3 regions of the Isoptericola sp. GX10416 genome follow, and region 2 is predicted to be linked to each of the others. Evidence: predicted binding sites of a transcription regulator. Region 2 holds the regulator's gene; each other region holds the start of a gene.
What was found. The regulator HspR, encoded in region 2, represses chaperone genes until heat shock. The targets are predictions, from matches to a motif close to AAGTTGAGTCNNNNNGACTCAACTT.
Positions count from the first base shown of each region.

Region 1: a site for HspR is predicted at 4,426-4,450, ahead of clpB (ATP-dependent chaperone ClpB). Genes of this name have one in related genera too.
Region 3: a site for HspR is predicted at 2,744-2,768, ahead of ACWAT2_RS08145 (Hsp20/alpha crystallin family protein). Genes of this name have one in related genera too.

Region 1 covers NZ_JBWPVO010000002.1:215,828-225,265, reverse strand. Annotated here, with positions in the region: gene ACWAT2_RS04840 (sensor histidine kinase) at 1-1,100, shown strand, start outside; gene ACWAT2_RS04835 (response regulator transcription factor) at 1,097-1,759, shown strand; gene clpB (ATP-dependent chaperone ClpB) at 1,749-4,376, opposite strand; gene ACWAT2_RS04825 (LppM family (lipo)protein) at 4,534-5,490, shown strand; gene ACWAT2_RS04820 (alpha/beta hydrolase) at 5,505-6,482, shown strand; gene ACWAT2_RS04815 (AlkA N-terminal domain-containing protein) at 6,550-8,076, shown strand; gene ACWAT2_RS04810 (methylated-DNA--[protein]-cysteine S-methyltransferase) at 8,073-8,588, shown strand; gene mnhG (monovalent cation/H(+) antiporter subunit G) at 8,619-9,086, opposite strand; gene ACWAT2_RS04800 (MrpF/PhaF family protein) at 9,083-9,424, opposite strand; gene ACWAT2_RS04795 (Na+/H+ antiporter subunit E) at 9,424-9,438, opposite strand, start outside.
Region 2 covers NZ_JBWPVO010000012.1:61,639-71,076, forward strand. Annotated here, with positions in the region: gene ACWAT2_RS15930 (sigma-70 family RNA polymerase sigma factor) at 1-1,452, opposite strand, end outside; gene ACWAT2_RS15935 (nucleotidyl cyclase domain-containing protein) at 1,640-2,401, shown strand; gene ACWAT2_RS15940 (DUF1540 domain-containing protein) at 2,468-2,776, opposite strand; gene ACWAT2_RS15945 (heat shock protein transcriptional repressor HspR) at 2,936-3,388, opposite strand; gene ACWAT2_RS15950 (DnaJ C-terminal domain-containing protein) at 3,432-4,421, opposite strand; gene grpE (nucleotide exchange factor GrpE) at 4,523-5,179, opposite strand; gene dnaK (molecular chaperone DnaK) at 5,176-7,056, opposite strand; gene ACWAT2_RS15965 (cold-shock protein) at 7,376-8,308, opposite strand; gene ACWAT2_RS15970 (PIG-L deacetylase family protein) at 8,383-9,228, opposite strand; gene ACWAT2_RS15975 (AAA family ATPase) at 9,365-9,438, shown strand, end outside.
Region 3 covers NZ_JBWPVO010000004.1:86,981-96,418, reverse strand. Annotated here, with positions in the region: gene ACWAT2_RS08155 (class I SAM-dependent methyltransferase) at 1-730, opposite strand, end outside; gene ACWAT2_RS08150 (M20 family metallopeptidase) at 855-2,216, shown strand; gene ACWAT2_RS08145 (Hsp20/alpha crystallin family protein) at 2,293-2,709, opposite strand; gene ACWAT2_RS08140 (amidohydrolase) at 2,830-4,116, shown strand; gene ACWAT2_RS08135 (hypothetical protein) at 4,121-4,588, opposite strand; gene ACWAT2_RS08130 (5-oxoprolinase subunit B/C family protein) at 4,663-6,270, opposite strand; gene ACWAT2_RS08125 (LamB/YcsF family protein) at 6,267-7,058, opposite strand; gene ACWAT2_RS08120 (M15 family metallopeptidase) at 7,198-9,438, shown strand, end outside.

The DNA.
Region 1 (9,438 bases), on a different contig from region 2:
TCCTGACGCTGCGCCGGCGGTCACCGCTGCTGTGCCTCGCGCTCGTCGCGGGCGCGCAGGTGGCCCTCGTGGCCGTCATGTCCCCGATCATGTCGTTCCAGGCGCCGGCCACGCTCGTCGCGGCCTACTCGGTGGGCGCGTACGCCCGGCGACACGTCGCGCTCGGGTGGGCCGGCGGCGCGGCCGTGGTGCAGACGCTCCTCGGCTTCGTGCTCACCGGGCCCGTCCCCGAGCACCTGCCCGCCACCGGGACGGCCGCGACCCAGCTGTGGACCGGGCTCCTCTCGGCGCTGGTGGCGTACGTGGGCGCGACGCTGATCGGTGTGTACGTGGGCACCCGCCGGGAGCTCGAGACCCAGCTGCGCGGACGTGCCGAGCAGGCGGAGCGCGAACGGGAGGCCCTGGCCTCCCGCGCGGTGCTCGAGGAGCGCAACCGCATGGCGCGCGAGCTGCACGACATCGCCGCGCACCACCTGTCCGGGATCGTCGTCCAGGCCGCCGCGGCGGAACGCCTCGTCGGCACCGACCCGGACCGCGCCCGGGAGTCCCTGCGCTGGATCCGCACCCAGGGGCGCTCCACCCTGGACGACCTGCGGCTCGTCGTCGGCCTCCTGCGGTCCGGGGACCGACCGGACGGCCGGGACGGCAACGACGGGGACGCGCCGCAGCCGACCCTCGCCGACGTGCCGCAGCTGTTCGCGCTCGCCCGCTCCACGGGCGCCGACGTCCACCACGAGACCCGCGGCGAGGAGCAGGACGTCCCGCCCCACACCCAGCGCACCGTCTACCGGGTGCTGCAGGAGTCCCTCGCGAACGCCCGTCGCCACGCCCCCGGGCAGCCCGTCACCGTCGTGCTCGACCACCGGCCGGCCGAGCTCGTGCTCACCGTCCGCAACCGGGTGACCGTGCCCGGCGGCGCGTCGCGCACGGCGGCCGACGGCAGGAGCTCCCGTGCCGCGCCACCGGGGCACGGCCTCATCGGCATGTCGGAGCGCGCCGTGCTCGTCGGCGGGACCCTGGAGGCGGGCGCCACGCCGGACGGCGCCTGGCGGGTGCGGCTGACGGTCCCCCGCGCCGTCGTCACGCAGGAGGCCTCATGACCCGCGTCGTGCTGGTGGACGACCAGAGCGTCGTCCGCGCAGGGTTCGCCGTCATCCTCGGCAGCGAGGGGATCGACGTCGTCGGCGAGGCATCGAGCGGCACGCAGGCCGTCCAGGTCGTGCGCGCGCTGCGCCCCGACGTCGTCTGCATGGACGTGCGCATGCCCGGCGGGGACGGCATCACCGCGACGCGGGAGCTGGCGGGCCCCGGCGTCGCCGACCCGGTCCCCGTGCTCGTGGTGAGCACGTTCGACCTGGACGACTACGTGTTCGGCGCGCTGGAGGCCGGCGCCAGCGGGTTCCTCCTCAAGGACGCCGACCCGGACGTGCTGGTCGACGCCGTCCGGCGGGTGGCGTCCGGCGACGGCCTGGTGGACTCCTCGCTCACGCGCCGGGTCCTCGACGAGTTCGCCCGTCGCCGGGCGCCGGCCGCCCGCGACGACGGCGCGGCCGCCCTCCTGACCCCGCGCGAGCACGAGATCGTGACCCTGCTGTGCCAGGGCTCGTCCAACGCGGAGATCGCCGCCGCGCTGTTCCTCGAGCCCAGCACCGTGAAGTCGCACCTGGGCCGCGCCATGACCAAGACCGGCACCCGCGACCGCGTCCAGCTCGTCGTCTGGGCGTTCGAGCACGGGCTCGCCGGCTCCGTCAGGCGTTGAGCACCTCGGGGGCCACGGTGAGGCCCTCGCCCTCCGGGTCGCGGTCGACCACGACGACGTCGCCGTCGGCCACGTCCCCAGAGAGCAGGAGCCGGGCGAGCCGGTCGCCGATCTCGCGCTGCACCAGACGCCGCAGCGGGCGGGCGCCGTACGCCGGGTCGAACCCCTCGAGCGCGAGCCATTCGCGCGCCGCCTCTGTCACCGACAGGGTGATACGGCGGTCCGCGAGCCGCGCCGCGAAGGCCGCGACCTGCAGCTCGACGATCCGTCCCAGCTCGGTGATCGACAGCGCGTCGAACACGACGACGTCGTCCAACCGGTTGAGGAACTCGGGCTTGAACGACGCGCGCACCGTCGTCAGGACGCTCTCCCGCTTCGTGGCGTCGTCCAGGGTTGGGTCCACGAGGAACTGCGAGCCCAGGTTCGACGTCAGCACCAGGATGGTGTTGCGGAAGTCGACCGTGCGTCCCTGGCCGTCGGTGAGGCGGCCGTCGTCGAGCACCTGCAGCAGGATGTCGAAGACCTCGGGATGGGCCTTCTCGACCTCGTCCAGCAGCACCACGGAGTAGGGCCGACGGCGCACCGCCTCGGTGAGCTGGCCGCCCTCCTCGTAGCCGACGTATCCCGGAGGAGCACCGACCAGGCGTGCGACCGAGTGCTTCTCGCCGTACTCCGACATGTCGATGCGGACCATCGCCCGCTCGTCGTCGAACAGGAAGTCCGCGAGCGACTTCGCGAGCTCCGTCTTGCCCACGCCGGTGGGGCCGAGGAACAGGAACGATCCCGTCGGCCGGTCGGGGTCGGCGACGCCGGCCCGCGAGCGCCGCACCGCGTCGGACACCGTGCGGACGGCGCTGCGCTGCCCGATGAGCCGCTCGCCGATGACGTCCTCCATGGCCAGCAGCTTCTCCTGCTCGCCCTGCAGCATGCGGCCGGCGGGGATGCCGGTCCAGGCCGCGACGACCTCGGCGATCTCGTCGGCGCCGACCTTGTCGGCGATCATCGGGGCCTCCTGCGCGACGTCCTCGGCCGCGGCGACGGAGGCCTCGGCCTGCTCGGCGTCGGTCAGCTCGCGCTCGACGGCGGGGATCTCGCCGTACTGGACGCGCGCCGCACCCTCGAGGTCGCCCTCGCGAAGCTTGCGCTCGGCCTCCACGCGGAGCTCGTCGAGCCGGGCGCGCAGGTCGCCGACCCGGTTGTGCCCGGCCTTCTCGGCCTCCCAGCGGGCGGTCAGGGCCGCGAGCTGCTCGCGCTTGTCGGCGAGGTCGGACCGGAGGCGCTCGAGGCGCTCCTGCGAGGTGGCGTCGGCCGAGTTGTCGGCCTCGGAGAGCACGACCTCCTCCATCTCGAGCCGTGTGACAGCGCGCTGCAGCTCGTCGATCTCCACCGGCGAGGAGTCGAGCTCCATGCGCAGGCGGGACGCGGCCTCGTCGACCAGGTCGATGGCCTTGTCGGGGAGCTGGCGGCCGGAGACGTACCGGTCGGACAGCGTGGCGGCCGCCACGAGCGCGGAGTCGGCGATGGTCACCTTGTGGTGGGCCTCGTACCGCTCCTTGAGTCCGCGCAGGATCGCGACCGTGTCCTCGACCGAGGGCTCGCCGACGAACACCTGCTGGAAGCGGCGCTCCAGCGCCGGGTCGGTCTCGATGTGCTCGCGGAACTCGTCCAGGGTGGTGGCGCCCACCATCCGCAGCTCGCCGCGGGCCAGCATGGGCTTGAGCATGTTGCCCGCGTCCATGGCACCTTCCCCGCCGGCGCCGGCACCCACGACGGTGTGCAGCTCGTCGATGAAGGTGACGACCTCGCCGTCGGACGACGCGATCTCCTCGAGGACGGCCTTGAGGCGTTCCTCGAACTCGCCGCGGTACTTCGCCCCGGCGACCATGCCGACCAGGTCGAGCGCGACGAGGCGCTTGCCCTGCAGCGAGGTCGGGACGTCGCCGGCGACGATGCGCTGCGCGAGCCCTTCGACGACGGCGGTCTTGCCGACGCCCGGGTCACCGATCAGCACAGGGTTGTTCTTGGTGCGGCGGGACAGCACCTGCACGACGCGGCGGATCTCGGCGTCCCGGCCGATGACGGGGTCGAGCTTGCCGTCGCGGGCGCGCGCGGTGAGGTCGGTGCCGTACTGCTCCAGCGCCTTGTAGGTGCCCTCGGGGTTGGGGCTGGTGACCCGGCCCGAGCCACGGACGGCGGGCAGCGCGGCGCGCAGCGCGTCGGCCGTCGCACCCGCCGTCGTCAGCGCCTGCGCCGCCGAGGACTGACCGGCGGCCAGGGCGATGAGCAGGTGCTCGGTGGAGACGTACTCGTCACCGAGCGCCTCCGCCTCCTGGGCGGAGGTGGTCAGGGCGGACTGCATCGACCGGGACGGGGACGGCTGGGCCACTCCCTCGCCGCTCACGGTGGGCAGCGCGACGAGCGCCGCGCGCGTCTTCTGGCCGATCTGCTGCGGGTCGGCCCCGACGGCCTCGAGGAGCCCGACGGCGACACCACCGGACTGCTGCAGCAGCGCGGCGAGCAGGTGGGCCGGCTCGAGCTGGGGGTTGCCGGCCGCCGACGCCGACTGCACGGCGTCGCCGATGGCCTGCTGCGACATGGTCGTGAACTTGGTGTCCATGGATCCTCTCCGTGTCCGCTCTGGGGTGCTGCCGAGTTCAACCTCCGCAAAGTTGAGTCTATTCCACTCAACCCTGTGGTGCATCACGCCGGGACGCCCCCGGGACGATCTGCCGCCAGCGCGTGCCACCGCCGCTCCCGTGGGCGATGCTGGACGGGTGCAGACACCCACCCGAGGCCGAGGCCGCCTCCGCACCGCCGTCGTCGCCCTGCTCGCCGCCGTCGGGCTGTTCGCCCTCGCCGGCTGCATGAAGGTCGACATGGACATGACCCTGTCGGACGACGACACCGTCTCGGGCTCACTGACCATGGCCTTCTCCGACGAGCTCGCCAGCACCATGGGCATGGACCCGCAGGAGCTCTGGGACCAGGCCGGCGGCGAGATCGCCAGCGACCTGCCGGAGGGTGCGACCCAGGAGCCGTACGCGGACGGCGAGTACACCGGCACCACGATGACCTTCAGCGACATGCCGATCGACGAGCTCTCCGGCGCCGGCACCGAGGAGCTGTCCATCACCCGCGAGGGCGACGAGTACGTCATCCAGGGCACCATGGACATGACCGACGACACCGGGCAGCTCGAGTCCCTGCCGGGCGGCGTCGCGGAGAGCTTCGACGTCCGGCTGGCCGTCACGTTCCCGGGCGAGATCACCGACACGAACGGCACCGTCGACGGCAGCACGGTCGAGTGGCGTCCCGCGATGGGCGAGAGCACCGAGATCTTCGCCCGCGGCGAGGCCGGCGGAGGGTTCGGCTCCGGGTTCCCGTGGTGGATCGTGGGCGTCGTCGTGGGTCTGGCCGTGATCGCACTCGTCGCGGTCCTCGTCGTGCGCAACAACCGCCGCCCCGGCACCGCGCCGGCCGGGACCGCGCCGGCCGGGACCGTCCCGCCCGGCGGGGCGCAGGCGCCGAACCCGTACATGCCCGGCGGCACGCCGCCCCAGCCCGGTTCGCCGCTCAGCCAGCCGCCCGTGGCCACGCCGGCACAGCCGCCGGTCGCTTCCCCGCAGCCGCCGGCGGAGCCGCCGCACCCGGCCTCCGAGCCGCCGCAGGCTCCCGGCGGCGCACCGGAGGAGCCGGGCGAGCCGGGCGAGCGCCCTGACCCGCCGCGCTGAGTAGGCTCGGCCGGATGATGCCCGCAACCGGCCCGACCGCAGCAACCCCGGAACCGGCCGCCTGGCACCCCGACCTGCTGGGCGACGGTTTCGAGGCGCGCACGCTGTCGCTGCCCGACGGCGCCGAGGCCACCCTCGTGCGGTACACGCCCTCGGTGGCACCCGGGGGCCACCCGGCGCGGGTGGCCGTGCTGGCGGTGCACGGGTTCGTGGACTACTTCTTCCACCCGCACGTGGCCCGCGCGCTCGCCGCCGGAGGGTACGCGTTCTACGCCGTGGACCTGCGCGGGCACGGACGCTCCTGGGACGCCCACGCGGCGGCGGGCCGCGACCCGAACCAGGTGCCGGACATCGCCGTCTACGCCCAGGACCTGGACGCCGCCGCCGCCGCCGTGCGGGAGGCGGGGCACGAGCGGCTCGTCGTGCTCGGCCACTCCACGGGCGGTCTGGTCGCCCCGCTGTGGGCCGCCGCGCGGCCCGGCCGAGCGGACGCCCTGGTGCTCAACAGCCCGTGGTTCCGGCTCAACAAGCCCCGCCTCACGCGGTGGGCGGCGACGGCGATGGTGGAGACGGTCGCTCCCGTGGCGCCCCGGACCGTCGTGAGCCACCTGGTCGCGGACTACGCCCGCGCCCTGCACGCGGCGCACGGCGGCGAGTGGGAGTTCGACCCCGCCTGGAAGTGGCACGAACCCTTCGCCGTGCGGGCGGCGTGGCTGCGCTCCGTGCTGCGGTCCCAGCGGCGGCTCGCCCGCGGCCTGGACCTGGAGGTCCCGGTGCTGGTGCTCGCCTCCGACCGGTCCAGCCGCGACGAGCACCTGACGACCGACAGCGTGCTGGACGTGGAGCACATGCGGTCGGTCGCACCGGCGCTCGGCGACGACGTCAGCCATATGACGATCCGCAGCGGCGCCCACGACCTGGCGCTCTCCCCCGCTCCGGCCCGCGACGAGTTCCTGGGCGCCGTCGTCGACTGGCTCGACGCGTCCGTCTGAGCGCGGCTCGCCGTCATGTCCGATTCCCGCTAGCCCTGCGCCGCTGCCACGCGCGAGGATGGGTCTCGTGACCATCCAGACCGCACCGGACCCGGTGTTCGCCGAGCGCTACCGAGCGATCGCCGCACGCGACGTCCGGTTCGACGGCCAGTTCTTCACCGCCGTGCACACCACGGGCATCTACTGCCGCCCCTCCTGCCCGGCCCGCACGCCGCGCCCCGAGAACGTCTCCTTCTACCTCACGAGCGCCGCCGCGCACGGCGCCGGGTACCGCGCCTGCAAGCGCTGCCTGCCGGAGGCCACGCCCGGCACCCCGGCCTGGGACCTGCGCGGTGACCTCGCGGGCCGCGCCATGCGGCTCGTCGCCGACGGCGTCGTGGACCGCGAAGGCGTCGACGGCCTGGCCGCGCGCCTCGGGTACAGCCCTCGGCACGTGTCCCGGGTGCTGCGGGAGGATCTCGGCGCCGCACCCCTCACCCTCGCCCGGGCGCACCGCGCGCAGACCGCCCGCACGCTGCTGACCAGCACCGACCTTCCCGTCGCGGACGTGGCGTTCGCCGCCGGGTTCGGCAGCATCCGCCAGCTCAACGACACCGTCCGGGAGATCTTCGCGACCACGCCCACGGAGCTCCGGGCGCGTCGCGCCGGCGCCGCCCTCGCGTCCGCCCGGACCGAGACCGCCGACCGCGTGCGCCTGCACGTCACGCTGCCCGTGCGGGAACCCTTCGACGCCGCCGGGACCGTCGCCTACCTGGGGGCGCGCGCCGTCGAGGGCGTCGAGACCGCCACGACCGACGGCCCCGAGGTCACCTACGCCCGCACGCTCCTGCTCCCCCACGGACCGGGAGCCGTGCACGTGAGCGTCGGCGCCGCCGTCGGCCCCGGACGGGTGGCGCTGCGCCTTGAGCTCGCGTCCCTGCAGGACGTCGCCACCGCCGTCGCCCGCGTGCGGCGCCTGCTCGACCTCGACGCCGACCCGGTCGCCGTGGACACCGCACTCGGCGCCGACCCCGCGCTCGCCGCGAGCGTCGCCGCGACGCCGGGCACCCGCGTCCCGGGAGCCGCCGACCCGCACGAGCTGGTGGTGCGCGCCATCGTCGGCCAGCAGATCTCCGTCGCGGCCGCCCGCACCCACCTCGGCCGTCTCGCCGCGGCGGCCGGCACGCCGTACGACTCCGGGTTCGCCGGCCTGACGCGGCTGTTCCCCACGGCGGGACAGGTCGCCGACGACGACGGCACCCACCTCGCGCTGCCCACCCGCCAACGGCAGACGGTCACCGCCACCGCCCGCGCGCTGGCCGACGGCACGCTCGACGTCGACATCGGCGCCGACGCCGCCACCCTGCGCACCGACCTGGAGACCCGCCCCGGGATCGGCCCCTGGACGTCCGGGTACGTCGCGCTACGCGTGCTGGGACATCCCGACACCTGGCTCACCGGCGACGTGGCGCTGCGGGCCGGCGCCCGCGCCCTCGGGCTGCCCGACGACCACCGCGCGCTCGCCGAGCGCGCCGACTCCTGGGCGCCCTGGCGCTCCTACGCCGCCCGGCACGTCTGGCGTGCCGCCGCCCCGATCGGAAGGACCCTCGCATGACCGCCTCGACCACCCTCGACACGCCCGACGGCCCGTTCACGATCGTCGCCGACGACGGCGTCGTGCTCGCCTCCGGCTGGACCGACGACGTCGCGTCCCTGCTCGCGCTGATCCACCCCGGCCTGCTGCCGGGCGGCGCGGACGTCCCCGCCGTGGCCGAGTCGGCCCCTGAGGTGGCGGGCCCCGCCACGGCGGTGCGTGCCTACTACACCGGCGACCCGACCGCCGTCGGGCAGGTGCCCGTGCGGCAACGCTCCGGCCCCTTCCGCCAGCACGCGTGGGAGGTGCTGCGCACCGTGCCCGCGGGCGCCCCGCTCACCTACACCGAGTACGCCGACCGGGCGGGACGGCCCGCAGCCGTGCGCGCCGCCGCCGGGGCGTGCGCCCGCAACGCCGCCGCGCTGTTCGTCCCGTGCCACCGGGTGCTGCGCAGCGACGGCACGCTCGGCGGCTTCCGCTACGGACTGCTTATCAAGGAGGCGCTGCTCGCCCGCGAACGCGCCGCGGCCTGACCGCCCAGCGGTCCAGGTGCGGCTCAGCGGTCAGCTCTCCTGGGGCCGCCGGGCGGGACCGTCGTCCGCGTGGTCGTCGTCGTACGCGTCGTCGTCTTCGTCGTCGTCTTCGTCGTCGGCGTCGTCGTCGTACGGGTCGTCGTCGGCCTCTTCGGGCATCTCGTTCGGGTAGAGCGCCGCCTCGTCCACCTTGCCCGTGCGGAATCCCGCGCGGCTGAGCAGGTGGGCCGCGACCGGTGCCGTCGCCAGCTGGAACACCGCCACCAGCACGAGCATGGAGACCGCCGACCAGCTGCGCACCCGCAGGGCGAGGGCCAGGAGGAGCAGGAGCAGCCCGAGCACCTGCGGCTTGGTCACGACGTGCATCCGGTCGAGCAACGTCGGGAACCGCAGGACGCCGACGCCGGCTGCGAACGTCAGGAAGGCGCCGACCAGGAGGCACAGCGCCGCCACGACGTCCATGATCGTCGTCCACGTGCTGGCGTCGACCTCGGTCATGAGCGCCCCTCCTCGTCGGCCGGGCCGGTCTCGCGAGGCGCACCGGCCTCGGGCGGCGGGTCCCAGGCGGACCGGTCAGCCTGTGCAGCACGGGCGCCGAACCGGGAGATGACCACCGAGCCGACGAATCCCACCAGGGAGAACGCCAGCAGGATCGGCACCGTCTCGGTGCGGCGCGACCAGACCGCCTCGATGGCGATCGCGCACACCAGGCTCGCCGTGAACAGGTCCAGCCCGAGGGCCCGGTCGAGCATGGTGGGGCCACGCTCCATGCGCACCAGCGCCATCAGGGCGGCGCAGGTGACCAGCACCGCCGCGATCACGACGACCACGATCATCAGCTTCCCACCTC
Region 2 (9,438 bases):
GTTCGTGACCCGCAGCGCCAGGTCGTTCGTGACCCGCGGCTCGAGGTCGGCGTCCGGTTCGGCGACGGCGACGACCACCTCGGCGGGCGTCGGGACGTGGACGTCGTCCGCGACCAGCTCGGCGTCCTTCAGGAAGGGGATGTTCGTCGGGTCCGTCGGGTCGTCGCTCGGTGCCGGCGTCGGGTCGCTCGGTGCCGGCGTCGGGTCGGCGGAGGGCCACGGCAGGCTCTCGGCGGAGTGCAGCGGCGGCTCCGGGACCCCCGGGAGTTCCTCGGAACCGATGGCACCGAGCACGCTGACCACACCGGCGGCAGCGACGGCGACAGCGCCGGTGGAGGCCGCCACGGTCGCTCCCGAGACCCCGGCCGTGGTCGCGGCGACGGCAGTGGTCGTCGTGCTGGCGGTGACCGTGGTCGCTCCAGCGGTGGCAGCAGTCGCGGCACCTCCGGTCGCGGCACCACCTGTCGCCGCGCCCGCGGTGGTGGTCGTGCCGGCAGCGGCACCGACCCCGGCCGAGACGCCCGAGGTGGCCCCCGCCGTCGCGCCCCCGACCGATCCCGTGACGCCCGCACCGACACCACCCGCGGTGCCCGCGGCACCGGCGGCACCCGCAGCTCCGACCGCGCCTCCGGTGACGAGACCCAGCGGCAGCGCCCCCAGCACTGCCATCCCGGCCACACCGACGACCAGCGGCGCGACGACGCCACGCATGCCGTGCGCCACGTCGCCCAGCTCGAGGACCAACGTCCGGCAGTCGCCGCAGCCGTCGAGGTGGGTGTCGACCTGGGCGATCTCGCGGCGGGCGAGGCTGCCCCGGACGTACCCGCCGAGCAGCGCGTTGACCTGGCGGCACGAGTCGGCGGGCTCCGCCGTGAGGTGCTCCTGCAGGTAACCGACCCGCAGCCCTTCGCGCGCGCGGTAGGCGAGGGCGGAGACCCCGTTGGGCGTGAGCCCCAGGATCGGCGCCACCTGGGCGGGCGTGAGCTGTTCGATCTCGGTGTACCACAGCACCGCCTGCCACCGTTCCGGCAGCCCCTGGTAGGCCCGCGCCACGATGGTGCTCTCGAACCCGGCCAGCGTGGGGTCCTCGGGCGAGGCCGACGGGCCGAGGGCGGCCTCGAAGGTCCAGTCGTCCGCCGTCGGGCGCGTGCGCTGAGCACGGCGAGCGAGGTCGGCGGCGAGCCGACGCACCACGGTGAAGAGGTAGGCCCGGAAGTGGGTGTCGGGGCCGTCGCCGTGCTGCAGGACCCCCAGCACGCGGTGGAACGCCTCGGAGACCACGTCGTCCGCGTCGCTCACCGTCGTGACGTACTGGCGGGCGAGGACCCGCGCCGCAGAGGCGTGCCGCTCGTAGAGGGCGCCATAGGCGTCGAGACTGCCGCTGCGCACCTCAAGGATCAGCTCGCCATCGCTGGGAGCTGATCCGTCCGAACCCACGTAGACGTCGGTCACGTCGCAACCCGCTTCTTCGTCACTCCCCCGAGCGTGCCCGCACCCAGCAGAGCACGGACGGCGTCACTCTACGCTGGATCATGGCCGGCGGGGTGCTGGGCGGAGGGTGAATCATCAGTGGCGCGATTCACCCTCACCGGTTGGCGCGAACTGCGTCATGATGGAGACCTATGAAAGTCCCTCCACCATGAGTTTCCCACCCAGCGGTGCACCCGCCGCCGCCACCCGTGAACGCTGGCGCACCGCCAGCCTCACGGAGGTATGGCTGCGCCCCGGCGACTGGTACCACCCTGCCGTGGACGCGCTGGTCGAGGCGGTCGAGGCGGGGCGCAGCCCGGAGGCTGCCTCGCACCGGCTGGGCACGGCACGCAGCGCCGCGGGCATCGGCCTCGACGAGACGCTGGACGACGTCGCCTGCCTCTACCGGTCCGTCGGGGCGCCGCTCGACGTGGATGCGGTCCGCGGTGCCGCGCAGGGCTGGGTGCTGGTGCGCGAGCGGGACCCGGCACCCCGGGGCATCCGCGACCCTGCCACCGGGCTGCCGACGTCCGCCTACCTCGGCGAACGGCTGCGGGAGACGTACGGCCGTGCCGCCGGGAACGAGCAGGACGCCTCCGACTCGCACTGCCTCGTCGTCCTCGACGTGGCGGTGGACGAGCTGGACGCCTGGCAGCGCATGGGGCGGGCCGCGTCGGTCGGCAGGACGCTGGGACAGGTCTTCGGTGACGGCCACCCGATGGCGTCGCTCAGCGACGGCGTGTTCGCGGTCCTCTGTGAGCGGAGCGCCGCCACGGCACGGCTGGCGCAGTCGGTCCGCAAGATCGTCGAGCGCAACGCGGAGGTCCTGGGCGTCGCGGAGAGCCTGCGCCGCCCGGTGCGCGTGTGGGTCGAGCGGCTGCCGGAGTCCCACCAGGCCGCCCTGGAGCTGATGCGGAACCTGCGCCGCTGACCGGCCGTCCCATGACGAGGGCCCCGGACGCTGCCGTCCGGGGCCCTCGTCATGTCCGGCGACCTGTCATGCCGTGGTGAAGGTGAGACAGTCCGCGTGGCTCGGGTCCTGCGGTCCGGCGCCGACGCGGATGGCGCTGGCCGCACACTCCAGGTCCTCGTTGTGGACACAGTCCGTGCGCTGGCAGGCACCGACGTGCGCCACGACCTTCTCGAGCCCGCCCTTGGTGCTGAGCGGGATGAACGTCGCGCAGGAGGCGTCCCCGGGGACGCCCGCGATCGTCACGGCCCCCGCGTGGCAGTCGTGGTCGTGGTTGTAGCTGCAGCCGTCCACGGTGCAGCTGGTGACCTCGGGCATCTCCATCAGGGTGGTCATGATCTCGCTCCTCGCGTCAGGTCTCGCACTCGCCGATATCTCGATGATAGGCGTGAATGAGATTCCTGCACAGGAAAGCGAGATATTCACCAGCGGTAAGGAAAGCCTTACCAGAGAAGAATCTATTGACGAAAGAATGCCGTTCCTGAAAGCAGGCGCTCAGTCGCGGTGCGGCGCCGGGCGCCACAGCACGAGCGCTCCGCCCTGCTCGCGGCGCGACTCGACGTACAGCTCGGTGCGCCGCACCCGCTGCCCGCGCGGCACCGCCACCACGTCGCCACCGGTCCCGGCGGCGAACACGCGGCCCTCGGCACGCTCGCGCTCGGCCAGGAGGCTCGCGAGCTCGTCCAGGCGGTGCTCGAGCACCATGACGTGCTGCTCGAGGTCGAGGATGCGCTTGACCCCGGCGAGGTTGATGCCCTCGCTCTGCGCGAGGTGCTGCACCTCGAGCAGGCGGGCCACGTCGCGGCGGGAGTAGCGCCGTCCGCGGCCACGGGTCCGCCGCGGCACGACCAGTCCGAGCCGGTCGTACTGGCGCAGCGTCTGCGGGTGCAGCCCCGTGAGCTGCGCGGCCTGCGAGACCGTCAGCACGGGTGCGTCGTCGGTGACCATGTGGACCTCCTTCGCTCCCTGACGTGGTCCGGCGGACCAGCCCTTACTGTGCGGCCTGGGCGGCCAGCGCGGCGCGCACGTCCTCGCCGTCGGCCTCCGCGGCGAACTCCTCCAGAGCCTTCTTCGCGGCCCGGCTCAGCTTCTGCGGCACCACCACCTGCACGCTCACGAGCAGGTCGCCGGTACGCTTCGCCGTCGCCACGCCGCGGCCCTTGACGCGCAGCACCCGGCCCGACGGCGTGCCCGCCGGCACCTTGAGCCGCACCTTCTCGCCCGAGAGCGTCGGGACCTCGACCGTGGTGCCCAGCGCGGCCTCCGCGAAGGTGACCGGGAGGGTCATGCGCAGGTTGACGCCGTCGATCGAGAACACCGGGTGCTCGCTGACGTGCACCGCGATGAGCAGGTCGCCCGCGGCCCCGCCGGCCGTGCCCGGACGGCCCTTGCCGCGCAGCCTGATCTTCTGCCCGTCGTGCACCCCGGCCGGGATGCGCGCGGTGATCTTCTTGCCGTCCACGGTGAGCTCGACCGTGGTGCCCTCGACGGCGGCGCGGAACGGGAGCGTGGCGCGCGTCTCGACGTCTGGCCCCCGGCGCTGCTGCGGGCCTCCGAACCCGGCCGGCCGGCCGGTGCCCGCGCCGCCGAACATCGAGCCGAGGATGTCCTCGAACCCCGCACCGCCGGACTGGTACTGCTGGTACTGCGACCCGGGGCGCGCTCCACCGCCGAACATCGAGCTGAAGACGTCCTCGAACCCACCGGACGCGCCGCCCGGGCCCGCGTTGAAGCGCGCGCCGCCACCGGCCATCGACCGCACGGCGTCGTACTGCTGGCGCTGCTCGGTGTCCGAGAGCACCGCGTAGGCCTCGCCGATCTCCTTGAACCGGGACTCGGCGGAGGCGTCACCGGGGTTCTGGTCCGGGTGGTACTGGCGGGCCAGCTTTCGGTATGCCTTCTTGATGGCCGCCTGGTCGGCGTCCTTGGGGACGCCGAGCGCGGCGTAGAAGTCCTTCTCGATCCAGTCCTGACCGGTCACGACGTCCCTTCCTCACCTTCTCCGACGGTTGTGGGCGCGATTTCTGGCCCGTTTTGCCCGTGATGGCCGGGTATGGAGCCCAGAAATCGCGCCCACAACGATCACTCGGGTCCGACGACGCCTACGCGGGCGGCGCGGACCACCTTGTCACCGATGCGGTAGCCCGGCTCGATCACCAGGTTGATCGTGGCGACCTCGACCTCGGCGTCCGCGTTGTGCATCAGCGCCTCGTGCAGCGTGGGGTCGAACTCCTCGCCCACGCGGCCGAACCGCTCGATGCCGAACTTCGTCAGCGACACGTCGAGCTTCTCCGCGATGGCCGCCATCGGGCCCGACAGCTCGGCGTGCTGCTTGGCACGCTCGATGTCGTCGAGGACCGGCAGCAGCGCGACGAGCACGTCCTGCGTGCCCTGGGTCCGCGCGACCTCCTGGTCGCGCAGCGCCCGGTTGCGGTAGTTCGTGAAGCTCGCGCGCTCCCGCTGCAGGGCGTCGAGGTTCTCCGCCGCCTGGGCCTTGGCCCGCAGCAGCTCGGAGTCCTCGACCGCCTCGCCCGAGGGCTCGAAGTCGAGCGCCTCCAGCGGGTCGCCGGCGTCGGCCGCCGCACCCGCGCCGTCGGCCGCGTCCGACGGCGCGGCCTCCGGACGCTTCTCGCCCGAGGTGGGGTCGACCTTGCGCTTGTCCCGGAACTGGAAGGGGGTGTCCCCCGAGCGGCCCTCCTCGGGCTGCTCGGGGGTTCCCTGCGTCTCGTCGGGCGTCACTTGGCGTCCTTCTTGTCGTCCTCGTCGTCGACGATCTCGGCGTCGACGACGTCCTCGTCGGAGTTCTCGGACTCCGGCGTGGCGCCGTCCGCCGGCGCACCGTCCGCACCGGCGCCCGCGGCCTGCTCGGCCGAATAGATCGCCTCACCGATCTTCTGCGAGGACGTCCCGAGCTTCTCGTAGGCGGTCTTGACGGCGTCGGCGTCCTCGCCCTCCAGGGCGGTCTTGACGGCGGCGATGTCCGCCTCGACCTCGGAGACGACGTCGGCGGGGAGCTTGTCGCGGTTGTCCGCGACCTGCTTCTCCATCGAGTAGGCGAAGGACTCCGCCTGGTTGCGGGTCTCGGCCTCCTCGCGACGCTTCTTGTCCTCCTCGGCGTGCTCCTCCGCCTCCTTGACCATCCGGTCGATGTCCTCCTGCGGGAGGGCCGACCCACCGGTGATCTTCATCGACTGCTCGGTACCCGTGCCGCGGTCGCTGGCGGACACGTGCACGATGCCGTTCGCGTCGATGTCGAAGGTGACCTCGATCTGGGGGACGCCGCGCGGCGCCGGCGCGATGCCGGTCAGCTCGAACGTGCCCAGCGGCTTGTTGTCCCGGGTGAACTCGCGCTCGCCCTGGAAGACCTGGATCGCCACCGACGGCTGGTTGTCCTCGGCCGTGGAGAAGATCTCGCTCCGCTTGGTCGGGATCGCCGTGTTGCGCTCGATGAGCTTGGTCATCACGCCGCCCTTGGTCTCGATGCCGAGGGACAGCGGGGTGACGTCGATGAGCAGGATGTCCTTGCGCTCACCACCGATGACACCGGCCTGCAGGGCAGCGCCGACGGCGACGACCTCGTCCGGGTTGACGCCCTTGTTGGGCTCCTTGCCACCGGTGAGCTCACGCACGACGTCGGCCACGGCCGGCATGCGGGTGGAGCCGCCGACGAGGACCACGTGGTCGATCTCCGAGATGGAGACGCCCGCGTCACGGATGACGGCGTGGAACGGCTCCTTGGTGCGGTCGATGAGGTCCTGCGTCATCTGCTGGAACTGCGCGCGGGTCAGCTTCTCGTCCAGGTGGACGGGGCCGTTCTCGCTCATGGAGAGGTACTGCATCGAGATGTTGGTGCTCGTCGCGGACGAGAGCTCCTTCTTGGCCTGCTCGGCCGCCTCGCGCAGACGCTGCAGGGCGATCTTGTCCTTGGACAGGTCGACGCCCGCGGAGTTCTTCACCTGCTTGATGAGGTGCTCGACGATGCGCTGGTCCCAGTCGTCACCACCGAGGCGGTTGTCACCGGAGGTGGCGCGGACCTGGATCGTGGAGAAGTCGTCCTCGTCCTTGCCCACCTCGAGCAGGGAGACGTCGAACGTGCCGCCACCGAGGTCGAAGACGAGGATGAGCTCGTCCTCCTTGCCCCGGTCGAGGCCGTAGGCGAGGGCCGCGGCGGTCGGCTCGTTGACGATGCGCTGCACGTTGAGGCCGGCGATCTGCCCGGCGTCCTTCGTGGCCTGACGCTCGGCGTCGTTGAAGTACGCGGGGACGGTGATGACCGCGTCGGTGACGGGCTCGCCCAGGTACTCCTCGGCGTCGCGCTTCAGCTTGCCGAGCACGCGGGCGGAGATCTCCTGCGCGCTGTACTTCTTGTCGTCGATCTCCTGCGACCAGTCGGTGCCCATGTGGCGCTTGACCGACGCGATGGTGCGGTCGACGTTGGTGACGGCCTGCCGCTTGGCGACCTCACCCACGAGGACTTCGCCGTTCTTGGAGAACGCGACGACGGACGGGGTGGTGCGAGCGCCCTCGGCGTTCGCGATGACGGTGGGCTCGCCGCCCTCCAGGACGGCGACCACCGAGTTGGTGGTTCCGAGGTCGATGCCGACTGCACGAGCCATGGTGGTTGCTCTCCTTCGTGACGTGGATTGAGTCGTCTGCACTCAACTTAGGACGCGGTGCCGCGAGTGTCCAGCCAGCGGCGTCAAACTTGAGCCTGCCTGACTCAACCTTGCGCGCGGCGCGTATGTTCCCGCAGGCGGAACGGGCCGTTCGCTCTGAGCGAACGCGCAGACGTCGGCATCCTCGAACCCTCCGGCGGACGGTTCCGCCGAGGTCTACCAGGCGTCGGCGCTGCTGCAGATGATGGACCGGCTCGTGCCGGGCATCCAGCCCACCGCCCTCCCGAAGCCGCGGCGGGGATGAGCCGCGACCGCCCGCTCAGATCAGCTCGACGCCGTCGGCCTGCGGGCCCCGGTCGCTCTGCCGCACCTTGAACCGGACCCGGTCGCCCTCCTCGAGGACCTCGTCGCCCCGCACGACCGACACGTGCACGAACAGGTCGGCGCCCCCGGAGTCGGGCGAGATGAAACCGAAGCCGCGGTCCGCGTCGTAGCGCGCGACCGTGCCCTCGCCGCCGCGCACCGGCGCGCCCGATCCCGCGGGACGGTTCGACCGACCCCGGTCCGCGCCCCCGCGCGCACCGCCGGAACCTCGCACGAGCTGCACGTGGCGGGCGTTCGGCCCCCTGTCGCCGGCGACGACGTCGTACGTCACGCGGGCGCCCTCGACCAGCTCGGTCAGCCCGCCCGCGAGCGCCTTGGCGTGGACGAAGACGTCCTCACCGCCCGCGTCGGGGACGATGAACCCGAAGCCCTTGGTGCCGTCGTAGAAGGTCACTGTCCCGTCCGCGCCGTCAGAGGTCCCGGCGTCCGCGGCGGCCTGGGCCCCGAGCGGGAGCAGGTGGTCCGCCTGCGGCCCCTTCTCGCCGTCGACGACGAGGAACGCCACCCGCTGACCCTCCGAGATCACACCGCCGGTGACGATGGCCGAGCTGTGCACGAAGATCTCGCGCCCGTCGTCGGGCGTGACGAACCCGTACCCCTTGGCGGGCTCGTACCAGCTGACGGTGCCGAGCACGCCCACGGGGGCGTCGGCGGCCCGGTCTCCCGTGACTCGGACGCGGCGCGCCTGCGGGCCGCGGTCGCCCTCGCCCACCTCGAACTCGACGGACTGCCCCTCTCGGAGCAGCTTCGGACCGTCGTCGCCGACGATCTCGGACGCGTGCACGAACAGGTCATCGCCGTCGTTCCCGAGGTCGATGAAGCCGAACCCTCGGTCGGCGTCGAACCATCGAACTGTCCCCTGGGGCACCTAGAACTCCTCAACTCAACAGACATTGCTGTGGTCCAGTGTCCCCCGAGAGCGCCGCGGCCGGGTGCGCCCGGTCAGGCGAGAGGGTCCGCGACGAGGTCCCGCACGTGGTAGAACTCCTGGTCCCACAGCAGATAGACCAACCAGGTGGGCAGTCCGTACGACGCCTGCAGGTAGTCCTCCTGGGACGCGTGGATCTTCCAGCCTTCCTTCTTCTTGCCGACCTCGGCCGACATGGCGTACTCGGGGTCGGGTTGGTTCTCCACGACCAGCCGCCCCTGCTCGCCGCCGAACATCTCGAGCGCCTTCGTCGGGCTGATGGTGTAGACGAGGTGGTCGGGCCCCCGGTATGAGCCGCCCTCCTCGGCGAGCCGGGCGATCGCCAGCTCCGTGACGCGACCCATCTCCCTGTGGTCGAGGTGCCCCGTCGCGCCGGACGCCGGCCAGAATCCGACCACCACGTCCGGCCGGACGCGTCGCATGGTCGCGGCCAGCCGCTCGACGAGCTCCTCCTCGTCGACGTCGGGCACCCCGCCGTCCGGGTAGTCCCACACCTCGTGCTCGTCGACACCGAGGTTGAAGCTGTTCTTCAACGCCTCCGCCTCGCGGACGGCACCGAGGTCGCCCTGCCGCGCGACGAACGGCACCTGCTCCCCGGCCTCGCCCCGCGTCGCGGTGACCATCGCCGTGTAGGCACCGTCCAGGTCCTTCGCACGCCAGAACAGGCCGTTGACGGTCTGCTCGTCGTCCGGGTGGGCGAAGACGCCGAGCACGCGCTCGCCGTCCAGCTCGCCGACGACGGAGTCGACCTTGGTCGCGGTCGGCATGGCGAACAGGGAGCGGCCCGCCACGATCGCCCCGACGAGCAGGAGGACCACGACGGAGACGACGACGATCAGCGCGATGCGGCTCTTGCGCACGGGTGCTCCTTCAAGGCTACGGCCCCGTCGACGGCGACGGGTCGACGCATGCTACCGGCCGGCGCCGGGAGGTGAGCGGTAGCATCCCCAACTGTCCGGTGCCCCCGCTTTCTGCAGCCAGCCGAGGAGACCTCCCGTGTCCGACATCCTGGAGCACATGGCTGTCGCCGTGCAGGCCGCCCCCGACGACGCACCGTTGCGCGTCCAGTA
Region 3 (9,438 bases), on a different contig from region 2:
GCGGCATGCGCTCCACCGTGCGCGCGTCGGCCAGGCCGGCTGCCGTGAGCAGCCGTTCGATGCCCCCGTCGGCGTTGTCGGCGTCGTGGGTGCGGCTGCCCGGGCCGTGACCCGGCTGGTGGCGGTGACCACGCCCGGGCCCGTGGTCGTGCTGCCCGTGGTGCGTGCCGCCGTCGTCCCCGTGCCCGGGTGATCCCTCGGACGCGTGCTCGTGCGCGCTCGCGTGGTCGCCGGCGAAGTCCGCGATCGTCACCCGCCCGCCGGGACGCAGCACCCGGGCGATCTCCCCGGCGAGGCGCTCCTTCTCCTCGGCCGGCACGTGGTGCAGCGCCAGGGAGGAGACCACGTGGTCCTGGCTCGCGTCCGGCACGGGCAGGCGGTGCGCGAACCCGCGAACCAGCGTGACCTCGCCACGCCGACGACGGCGGAGCTTGCGGGCCGCACGGCGCAGCGACTCGCCGTCGGGGTCCAGCCCGGTGACCACGGCGTCCGGCGCGGCGCGCAGCACCTCCCGGGAGAGGTTGCCGGTGCCGCAGCCGACGTCGAGCACCCGCTGGCCGGGCCTGATCCGTGCGAGCTCGACCGTCCGGCGGTAGAGGCGTCCGAGGCCGCGGAGGCGGGCGGTGAGGTCGTACCAGGGCACCAGCCAGCTGCGGGACATGGCGGGCAGGAACTCGTGGTCGGACTCGTCCGGGCGGACGTCGTCGAGCATGCGGACCTGGCTGGGCATGGGGCCTCCCTGGCGGTGCGGACCGTTCCATGGTCCCCCCGGGGGCCGCCCGGTGAAAGCCGCGTTGCCGGACCGGCAAACGGGTTCCCGGACTCCCCGGTGGGAGGGTCCGTACGATGACGGCATGCCTGTGGATGGACCGCTCCCGCCCAGCACCGCGTACCTCGACCACGTCGTCGACGAGACCGAGGCACGTCGGCGCGTCGCCCTCGCGGCGCAGGCCGCGCAGCCCGTGTCCGAGGACGACGGCGGAGCACCGGCCGTGCTGCGGGCGGCGGTGGAGACGGCGGTCACCTCGCTCCGGCCGGAGCTGGTCCAGGTGGTGCAGTCGTTGCACGCCCACCCGGAGACTGCGTTCGCCGAGCACCGCAGCGCGCGGCTGCTCGTGGACCTGCTCGCGCAGCACGGCGTCGAGGCGGAGCTCGGCGTGCACGGCGTGGACACGGCGTTCCGGGCCGAGCTGACAGGCCCCGACCCGGCCGACGGGCCGACGATCGCGATCTGCGCCGAGTACGACGCGCTGCCCGTGATCGGCCACGCCTGCGGCCACAACGTCATCGCGGCCGCAGGGGTGGGCGCGTTCCTCGCGCTGCAGCCGGTGCTGGCGGGCGAGGGGGCGCCGTCGGGCCGCGTGGTGCTGCTCGGTACGCCCGCCGAGGAGGGGCACAGCGGCAAGGAGGTCATGGCGCGCGCCGGGGCGTTCGACGACGTCGACGCCGCGATCATGGTGCACCCGTACGGCGTCGACGTCGCGGACCAGGTGTGGCTGGGGCGGCGGCTGCTGACCTGGACCTTCACCGGCCGGGCGGCGCACGCCTCGGCGCAGCCGTTCATGGGTCGCAACGCCCTGGACGCGGCGACCCTGGCCTACCAGGGCATCGGTCTGCTGCGGCAGCAGATGCCGCCGTCGGACCGGGTCCACGCCACCATCGTGGAGGGTGGCACCCGGCCGAGCATCATCACCGAGCGTGCGGTGATGCACCTCTACGCGCGCTCGAAGTACCCGGACACGCTGCGTGACCTGTCGCGCCGACTGGACGACGTCGCCCGCGGTGCCGCGCTCATCACCGGCACCGAGGTGCAGATCGACTGGGACGACGGCGCGCACCCGTCGTTGCCGGTGCGGACCAACCAGGCGCTCACCCGGCGGTGGGTGGCGGCGCAGGAGGCGCGAGGGCGGGACGTGCTGCCGGGCGGGGTGGTGTCCGAGACGCTGGCGGCGTCGACGGACTTCGGCAACGTCAGCTTCCGGGTGCCGGGGATCCACCCGTTGATCCAGGTGTCCGAGCCTTCCGTGGCGCTGCACACGGAGGCGTTCGCCGCGGCGGCGGGCGGTCCGGACGCCGAGCGGGCCGCCGTCGACGGCGCCGCCGGGCTCGCGCAGACGGCGCTGGACTATCTGTGCGACGCGGGGCTGCGTGCGGCGGTGGATGCCGAGTTCGCGGCGGCCGGCGGTCCGATCGACGTGCCCGCCTACTTCGACTGACCACGCCGAACGTCACGGTCCGGACTGGTTTGACGCACCGAACCGGTCCGGACCGTGACATTTGCCCGACCTGGGGTCAGGCGGTGGTGACCTCGATGCGCTGCGGCGTCGTGCCCGCGAACACTCCGGCGACGGTGACCGTCAGGACACCGGCGTCGTAGGACGCGGTCACGGCCGTGCCGTCGACGGCCTTGCGCAGCGGGACGACACGACGGAACTCGCCGTAGCGGACCTCCGAGAACCGGCGGCCCTCGGCGTCCTCGTCACGGTGGTCCTTGCGCTCGCCGCGGACGACGAGCTGGCGTCCCTCGACCTCGACGGTGACGTCGTCGGCCGGGTCGATGCCCGGCAGGTCGAAGCGGGCGACGAGGTCCTCGCCCTGGCGGTAGACGTCCACCGGTGCGGTCTGGCGTTCGGCGGGTGCGAGCGGCAGACGGCGCGGGTCGCGGATCCGGACGTCGGCGAACGGGGGACGGTTCAGGGTGGCGATCATGATTCCTCCTCGGGTGGGTGGTGCTGAGGGGTGCAACTTGAGTCGTGCCGACTCAATTTCCGGATTCGCCCACGGCGTACGTGCGGCGACGGTCGCGGGTCGGCAGGGCAGGATGGCGGCATGAGCGCCCTCACCGCCGCGGAGCTCACCGCGGTCTACACCGACCTGCACGCGCATCCCGAGCTCGCGTTCGCCGAGCACCGCACGGCGGGCGTCGTCGCCGATCGCCTGCGCACGGCGGGCTTCGCGGTGCACGACCGCATCGGGGGTACCGGCGTCGTCGGCGTCCTGGCGAACGGCGACGGCCCCACGGTGCTGCTCCGCGCCGACATGGACGGCCTGCCCGTCGCGGAGCGCACCGACCTGCCCTACGCCTCGACGGACACCGCCACCCTGCCGGACGGGCGCGAGACGCCGACCATGCACGCCTGCGGGCACGACGTCCACGTGACGTGCCTCCTCGGCGCGGCAGCCCACCTGGCCGAGCGCCGCGAGGAGTGGTCGGGCACGCTCCAGGTGCTCTTCCAGCCGGCGGAGGAGGTCGGCGCCGGCGCACGAGCCATGGTCGACGACGGCCTGTACGCGCGGATCGGCACGCCCGACGTCGTACTTGGCCAGCACGTCATGCCGCTCCCGGTCGGGACGGTCAACCTCACGCCGGGCACCGCCATGGCCGCTGCCGACTCGATGCGGATCGTCCTGCACGGGCGCGGCGGGCACGGGTCCAGCCCGGAGGGCGCAGTCGACCCGGTCCTCATGGCGGCCGCGACGATCCAGCGGCTGCAGGGGATCGTGGCGCGCGAGGTCGGAGCGCGGGAGGCGGCGGTGGTGACGGTCGGTGCGGTCCGCGCCGGCACGCAGGCGAACATCATCCCGGACCGCGCGGAGCTGCTGGTCAACGTCCGCACGTTCGACGAGGCCGTGCGCGAGCGCGTGCTCGCCGCCATCCACCGCATCGTCGACGCCGAGGCGGTGGCGTCGGGCGCCCCGCAGCCGCCGGAGTACGAGCAGGTCTCGACGTTCGGCGCCACCGTGAACGACCCGGAGGCCGCCGGGCGCACCCGCTCCGCGCTCGAACGCTCGCTCGAGGCCCGCCGCGCGACGATCGAGTCCGCGGGCGGGCGGCCCGCCGTCGTGGAGCTGCCGCCGCTCGCGGGTTCGGAGGACGTCGGCGTCCTGGCGGCCGCAGCGGACGCCCCGCTCGTGTACTGGTTCCTGGGCGGCTTCGATGCCGCGCTGTTCGAGGGCTTCGACCCGTCGACGGCCAGCATGGGCAACCTGCCCGCGGAGGTCGCGCCGAACCACTCACCGTTCTTCGCGCCGGTGCCCGAGCCCACGCTGGAGCTCGGCGTGGGCCTCCTGGTCGCCGCGGCGCGGGAGTGGCTCGGCCGGCGGCGGCCGGCCTGAGGCCCTACTCGCCGGCGTTCTCCGTCTGGCCCCGCAGCGCGTTGATCTGCTCCTGCAGCTCGGTGAGGGCGGTGACGACCTCGGGGCTGGCGTCGGCGTTCGCGATCACGTAGCTCACCTCGGCGGAGGCGGCCTCGAGCGCGACCTGGGCGTCCGCGAGCGCCACGACGGCGCCGTCGGACGACTCCGCGGCCTTGTCGAGGGCGGAGCGGGCTTCGTCGGTGGCGGCCTGTGCAGAGTCGACGGCGTTCGTGACGTCCTCCCCGAGTGTGGTGAGCTCGGAGGTCTGGTCCGCGAGCTGCTGGAGGTCGGCGTCGAGGCTGTCGGCCTGGACCTGGGCATCGGCGATGTACCGCTCGACGTCGTGGGGGACGGAGCAGGCACCGAGGGTGAGGGTGACGGCGAGCAGTCCGGCCGCTGCGGCGCGGCCCGGTGCTCGACCGGTCGTCGTGCTGGTCGTCGTTGACGTCATGCCCCTATCCTGCCCGCGACCTTGCGCGATGTGTGTGGTTGTGGACAAAGAGTCCGTGGAGATCTTGCGCACACTCACGTCACACGGAAGCGCAGCCGGGCGCCGGGCGGCATCTGGCCGGCCACCCACAGGTCTGCCGTCGGCACCGCGGCCACGACGGGGTATCCCCCGGTGAGGGGGTGGTCGGAGAGGAACAGGACCGGCTGGCCGTCGGGCGGCACCTGCAGCGCTCCGGTGACGCAGCCCTCGCTGGGCAGCTCGGCGTGCGCGACGGCGGAGCGCCGGTCCAGCGGCGCCGCCCCGGCGAGCCGGAGCCCCACGCGGTTGGACCGCGCCGTGACCTCCCACTCCTGCTCGGTGAGCAGCCGCAGAGCCTCGGGGGTGAACCAGTCGTCGCGCGGGCCGAGCACCAGCGGCAGCGTCGCGACGTCGCCCGGTGCAGGCAGGGTGGCCGGGTCGGGCGCGCCCGTCGTGGTCAGGGCCACGGCGGCCGACGGCGGTGGCCCGGCGGGCAGCAGGGTGCCGGCGCGCACCGGGTCGGGGCCCAGCCCGGCGAGGACGTCGGTGGCACGTGAGCCCAGCACGGCCGGCACGTCGAGGCCGCCTCGCAGCGCCAGGTAGCTGCGCAGCCCGCGCGTCGGCGTCCCGATCGACAGCTCGTCGCCGTCGGCCAGCGCGAACGCCTGGCCGAGGCGGTGCGGGCGGGCGGGGCCTCCGCCGTCGGGCACCGTGCTGAGCGGGGTGGGAGCGCCGGTGACGGCGACCACGACGGGGCCGTGCGCCCGGAGCCGCAGGCCGCCGAGAGTCTCCAGGGCGGCGGCGTCGACGGGGTTGCCGACGGCGCGGTTCGCGGCGCGCAGGCTGCGGGGGTCGGCGGCTCCGGAGGTCGCGACGCCGAGGTCCGCCCGGCCGGGGCGGCCGAGGTCCTGCACGAGGGTCTGCACTCCCGGGTCGAGCACCTCCAGCGCGCCGCGTTCGGCACTTCCGGCTCCGTTCGGCAGTCCGGACTGCCGAACGGAGCCGGAAGTGCCGAACGGAGCCGAGACACCGCGCACCGACTCTCGCACCGCCACGAACCGCACGCGGTCGCCCGGGACCCAGAGCGCGGGCGGGTCCCGCCGTTCGTCCCAGGTGACGACGGCGGTGCGCCCGACGATCTGCCAGCCGCCCGGGCTCTCGCGCGGGTAGACGCCGGAGTACGGCCCGGCGAGGGCCACCGCTCCCGCCGGGACACGCGTGCGCGGGCTCGCCCGCCGCGGCACCACCAGCCCCGGGTCGTCGCCCACGAGGTAGCCGAACCCGGGCGCGAAGCCCACGAACCCCACCGTCCAGCGGGCGCCCGTGTGCCGGCGCACCACCTCGGCCACGCTCCACCCGTGGTGGGCCGCGACGCCGTCCAGGTCGGCGCCGTCGTACACCGTGGGCACCTCCACGAGACGTCCTGGCTGCTCCGTGCCCGACGACGGCACCTCGGCCCGCGCGCGCAGCTCGTCGGCGAGCGTCGTGGCGGGGAGGACCCGCGGGTCGAACGGCACCAGGACCGTCCGGGCCCCTGGCACCGGCTGCCCGACGCCGGGCACCGGGGCGCTCGACAGAGAGCGGTGCAAAGCGGTGGCGGCCGCCAGGTCGGCGACCTCCACGAGCAGCACGTCGTCCCGGGCGACCCGGACCCGCACGCTCACGTGCCCTCGACGAAGGATCGGAGTTGGACGCCGGCGCCGGCGAGCACCTCGCGCACCCGCTCGGCCATCATGACCGCACCCGGGGTGTCGCCGTGCACGCACACGGAGTCGGCCTGCACCAGGACGTCGGTGCCGTCCACGGCGGTGACGAGGCCGGACGCGACGAGCCGCAGCATGCGGGCGGCGACCTCCTCGGCGTCGTCGAGCACCGCGCCGGGCGTACCGCGGGGCACGAGGGTCCCGGCTGCGGTGTACGCGCGGTCGGCGAACGCCTCCGACATGGTCGCGAGCCCGGCGTCGGCCGCGGCGGCCAGGGCGACGCTGCCGGGCAGTCCGAGCACCACCAGGGCCGGGTCCACGGCGGCGACCGCCGCCGCGACGTCGACCGCGACCCGCTCGTCGGTGGCCGCCGTGTTGTACAGCGCACCGTGCGGCTTGACGTACCGCACCCGCGTGCCCTCGGCCGCGGCGACAGCCTGCAGCGCGCCGAGCTGGTAGACGACGTCGGCGCGCAGCTCGTCGCTGGGCACGTCCATCGACCGGCGACCGAACCCGGCACGGTCCCGGTAGGCGACGTGCGCGCCGATCGCGACCCCGTGGGTGACCGCTCCGCGGACCGTGCGGCGCATCGTCGCGGGGTCCCCGGCGTGGAACCCGCACGCCACGTTCGCGCTGGAGACGACGGCGAGCATGCGGGCGTCGTCCCGGACGGCGGACCGCTCGGACCGCTCACCGAGATCGCTGTTCAGGTCGATGCTCGGGGGCGTCGATGCGGAGGGCCTGCTCATGGGTCCAGTGTGCCCTCGGGCGGACCCGGCCGGCTCCGGGCGAACGGTGGTTGGGAGGACTGGCGGGACTCGTCGCGGTGCCGCACAGTGGTTCTTGGGGGACGTTGCCCGCAGCATCTGGTCACGTTGGTGTGCGAGGATGCGTCGTGCAGCACAGCGGCTGGCAGAAGGGTTCCGCGTGGCGGTCGAGAAGAACGGTGACCTGGGAGGACGTGACGCCGAGAGCGTCGACGGCTCCGCGCCGCGCCGGCCCGCGTCCGCCGAGCGAGGCCGCTCGGTCCTGCGCACCGTCGGCGCCGGTGCGGCTGCTCTGACCTTCGCCGCCGGCATCATGGCCGGCTCGGTCTCCGACCTTCCCTGGAACGACTTCACCGAGCACCCTGAGTTCACTGCGCCCGTCGACACCGAGCCGGTGGTCGTGGGCGTCGTCGGCGCCTCGACGTCGACCGGCCCGAAGACGGTGGGCCAGATCCTCGACGTGGTCGAGCGGGCCGAGCTGGCCGCCGTGGACTCGGGCCGCGCGCTCGACCCAGAGGTGCAGCAGGCCGCAGCGGAGCTCGGCACCCTGCTGAGCATCTACGTCGCCCAGCGGGACGCCGCCGTCGCGCCACGGGTCGGCGTCCCCCAGCAGCGCGAGGACGTCGCCGACGCCGTACCGGACGAGCCCGCCGACGAACCGACGGCGCCGGACCCGGCCGGCGAGCCCGCGGGCGACGTCCCCTTCGGCGACCCCGAGGACTTCGGCAGCGACGAGCTGCGGCCGCCCGCCGAGGTCGACGAGCCCGCGGACGACGACGGCGGGTCGGTGCGCCCGGAGGACCTCGCGGACGCCGGGGACCCCGAGATCGAGTACGGCGCGGCCGGTGACACCGGTGGGCCGCGGTCGACGGCGGACCTGGAGCCCATCGAGCCGGTCGACGTGCCGAGCCTCCGGCTCCCCACGCTGGACCAGCTGCTCCAGGGCGACGGGGCGCTGCGGGTCGCGAGCCCGGTCCTGCCGGACGACGGCGCAGCAGGGGGCGGTTCCGGGTCCGACGAGGAGGACGCCTCGGCCGAGCCGGAGATGCCCTCGACGGCCGGCGGCTTCGGCGGTGCCGAGGAGCCCGATGCCGAGGAGCCCGGTGCCGAGGAGACGCTCGGGGTGGAGGGCGACGTCGAGCACGAGCACGTGGACGACGCCGTCACGTTCGACGACGTGGTGGTGGCGGCGACGCGTCTTTCCACGCTCCTCGACCCGGCGGCAGCGGGCTACGTCGTCGACATCCGCCCGTCGGTCACCGAGCTGCCCGACGGGACCTTCGTGCTGAGCGACGGCACCCCGGTCACCGCGGGCGGCCTCCCGCTGGACGCCGCGGCCAACTCGCTGTCGCAGGCGCTGCGCTCGGTCGTCGATCAGCACGCCACATCGACGGCGGGCTACAGCAACGGCCGGATCCCCACGTCGGTGCTGTGCGCCGTCCCGTGGGCGCCCGGCCACATGCTCCGGTGCGACGCCGCGCTGCAGCTCGAAGCGCTCAACGAGGCCTACCGCGCACGGTTCGGCACGAACATCCCCATCACGGACTCCTACCGCTCGTACGCCTCACAGGTCGCGGTGCGTGCAGCGAAGCCCCACCTGGCCGCCGTGCCCGGCACGTCGAACCATGGCTGGGGTCTCGCCCTGGACCTCTCCACCCCGATCTCGGGCGGCCGGTCCGCCGAGTACGCGTGGCTGCGGGTCAACGGGCCGGACTACGGCTGGGACAACCCCGCCTGGGCGCGCCTCGACGGCAGCAAGCCCGAGCCGTGGCACTTCGAGTTCTTCGCCGCGGGCCCGATCCCGGACCGCGCCACCTCGACGGACGACTTCGCCACGGACGGCGGCTCCTCCACCGGTGGCGGGTCGTCGGACGGCAACGGGTCCGGTGGCGACTCGACGGGCGGGTCGGACGGCAAGAAGGACTCCGGGGACTCGAAGGACGGCAAGAAGAAGGACGGCGACAAGAAGAACAAGAAGGACGGCAAGAAGGACAAGAAGGACAAGGGCAAGGACAAGAACAAGAAGGGCAACGGCGACGAGAATAAGGACCCGAAGCCCAAGCCCAAGCCCAAGCCGACGCCCACGCCGACCACGCCGACCAAGCCGCCTGCCGACAAGCCGTCGCCGTCGCCGACACCGACACCGACGGAGCCGACGCCCTCGCCCGAGCCGACCGAGCCGCCCGCCGACGAGCCGTCGCCCGAGCCGACGGAGCCGCCTGCCGACGAGCCGCCCGCCGACGAGCTCTGCGAGGAGGAACCTGCCGCGGAAGAGCAGCCGGCGGACGACAAGCAGCTCGCGGACGAGGAGCGTTCCGAGCAGGAGCCGGACTGCACGGAGGACGACGCGCCCGAGCCGAGG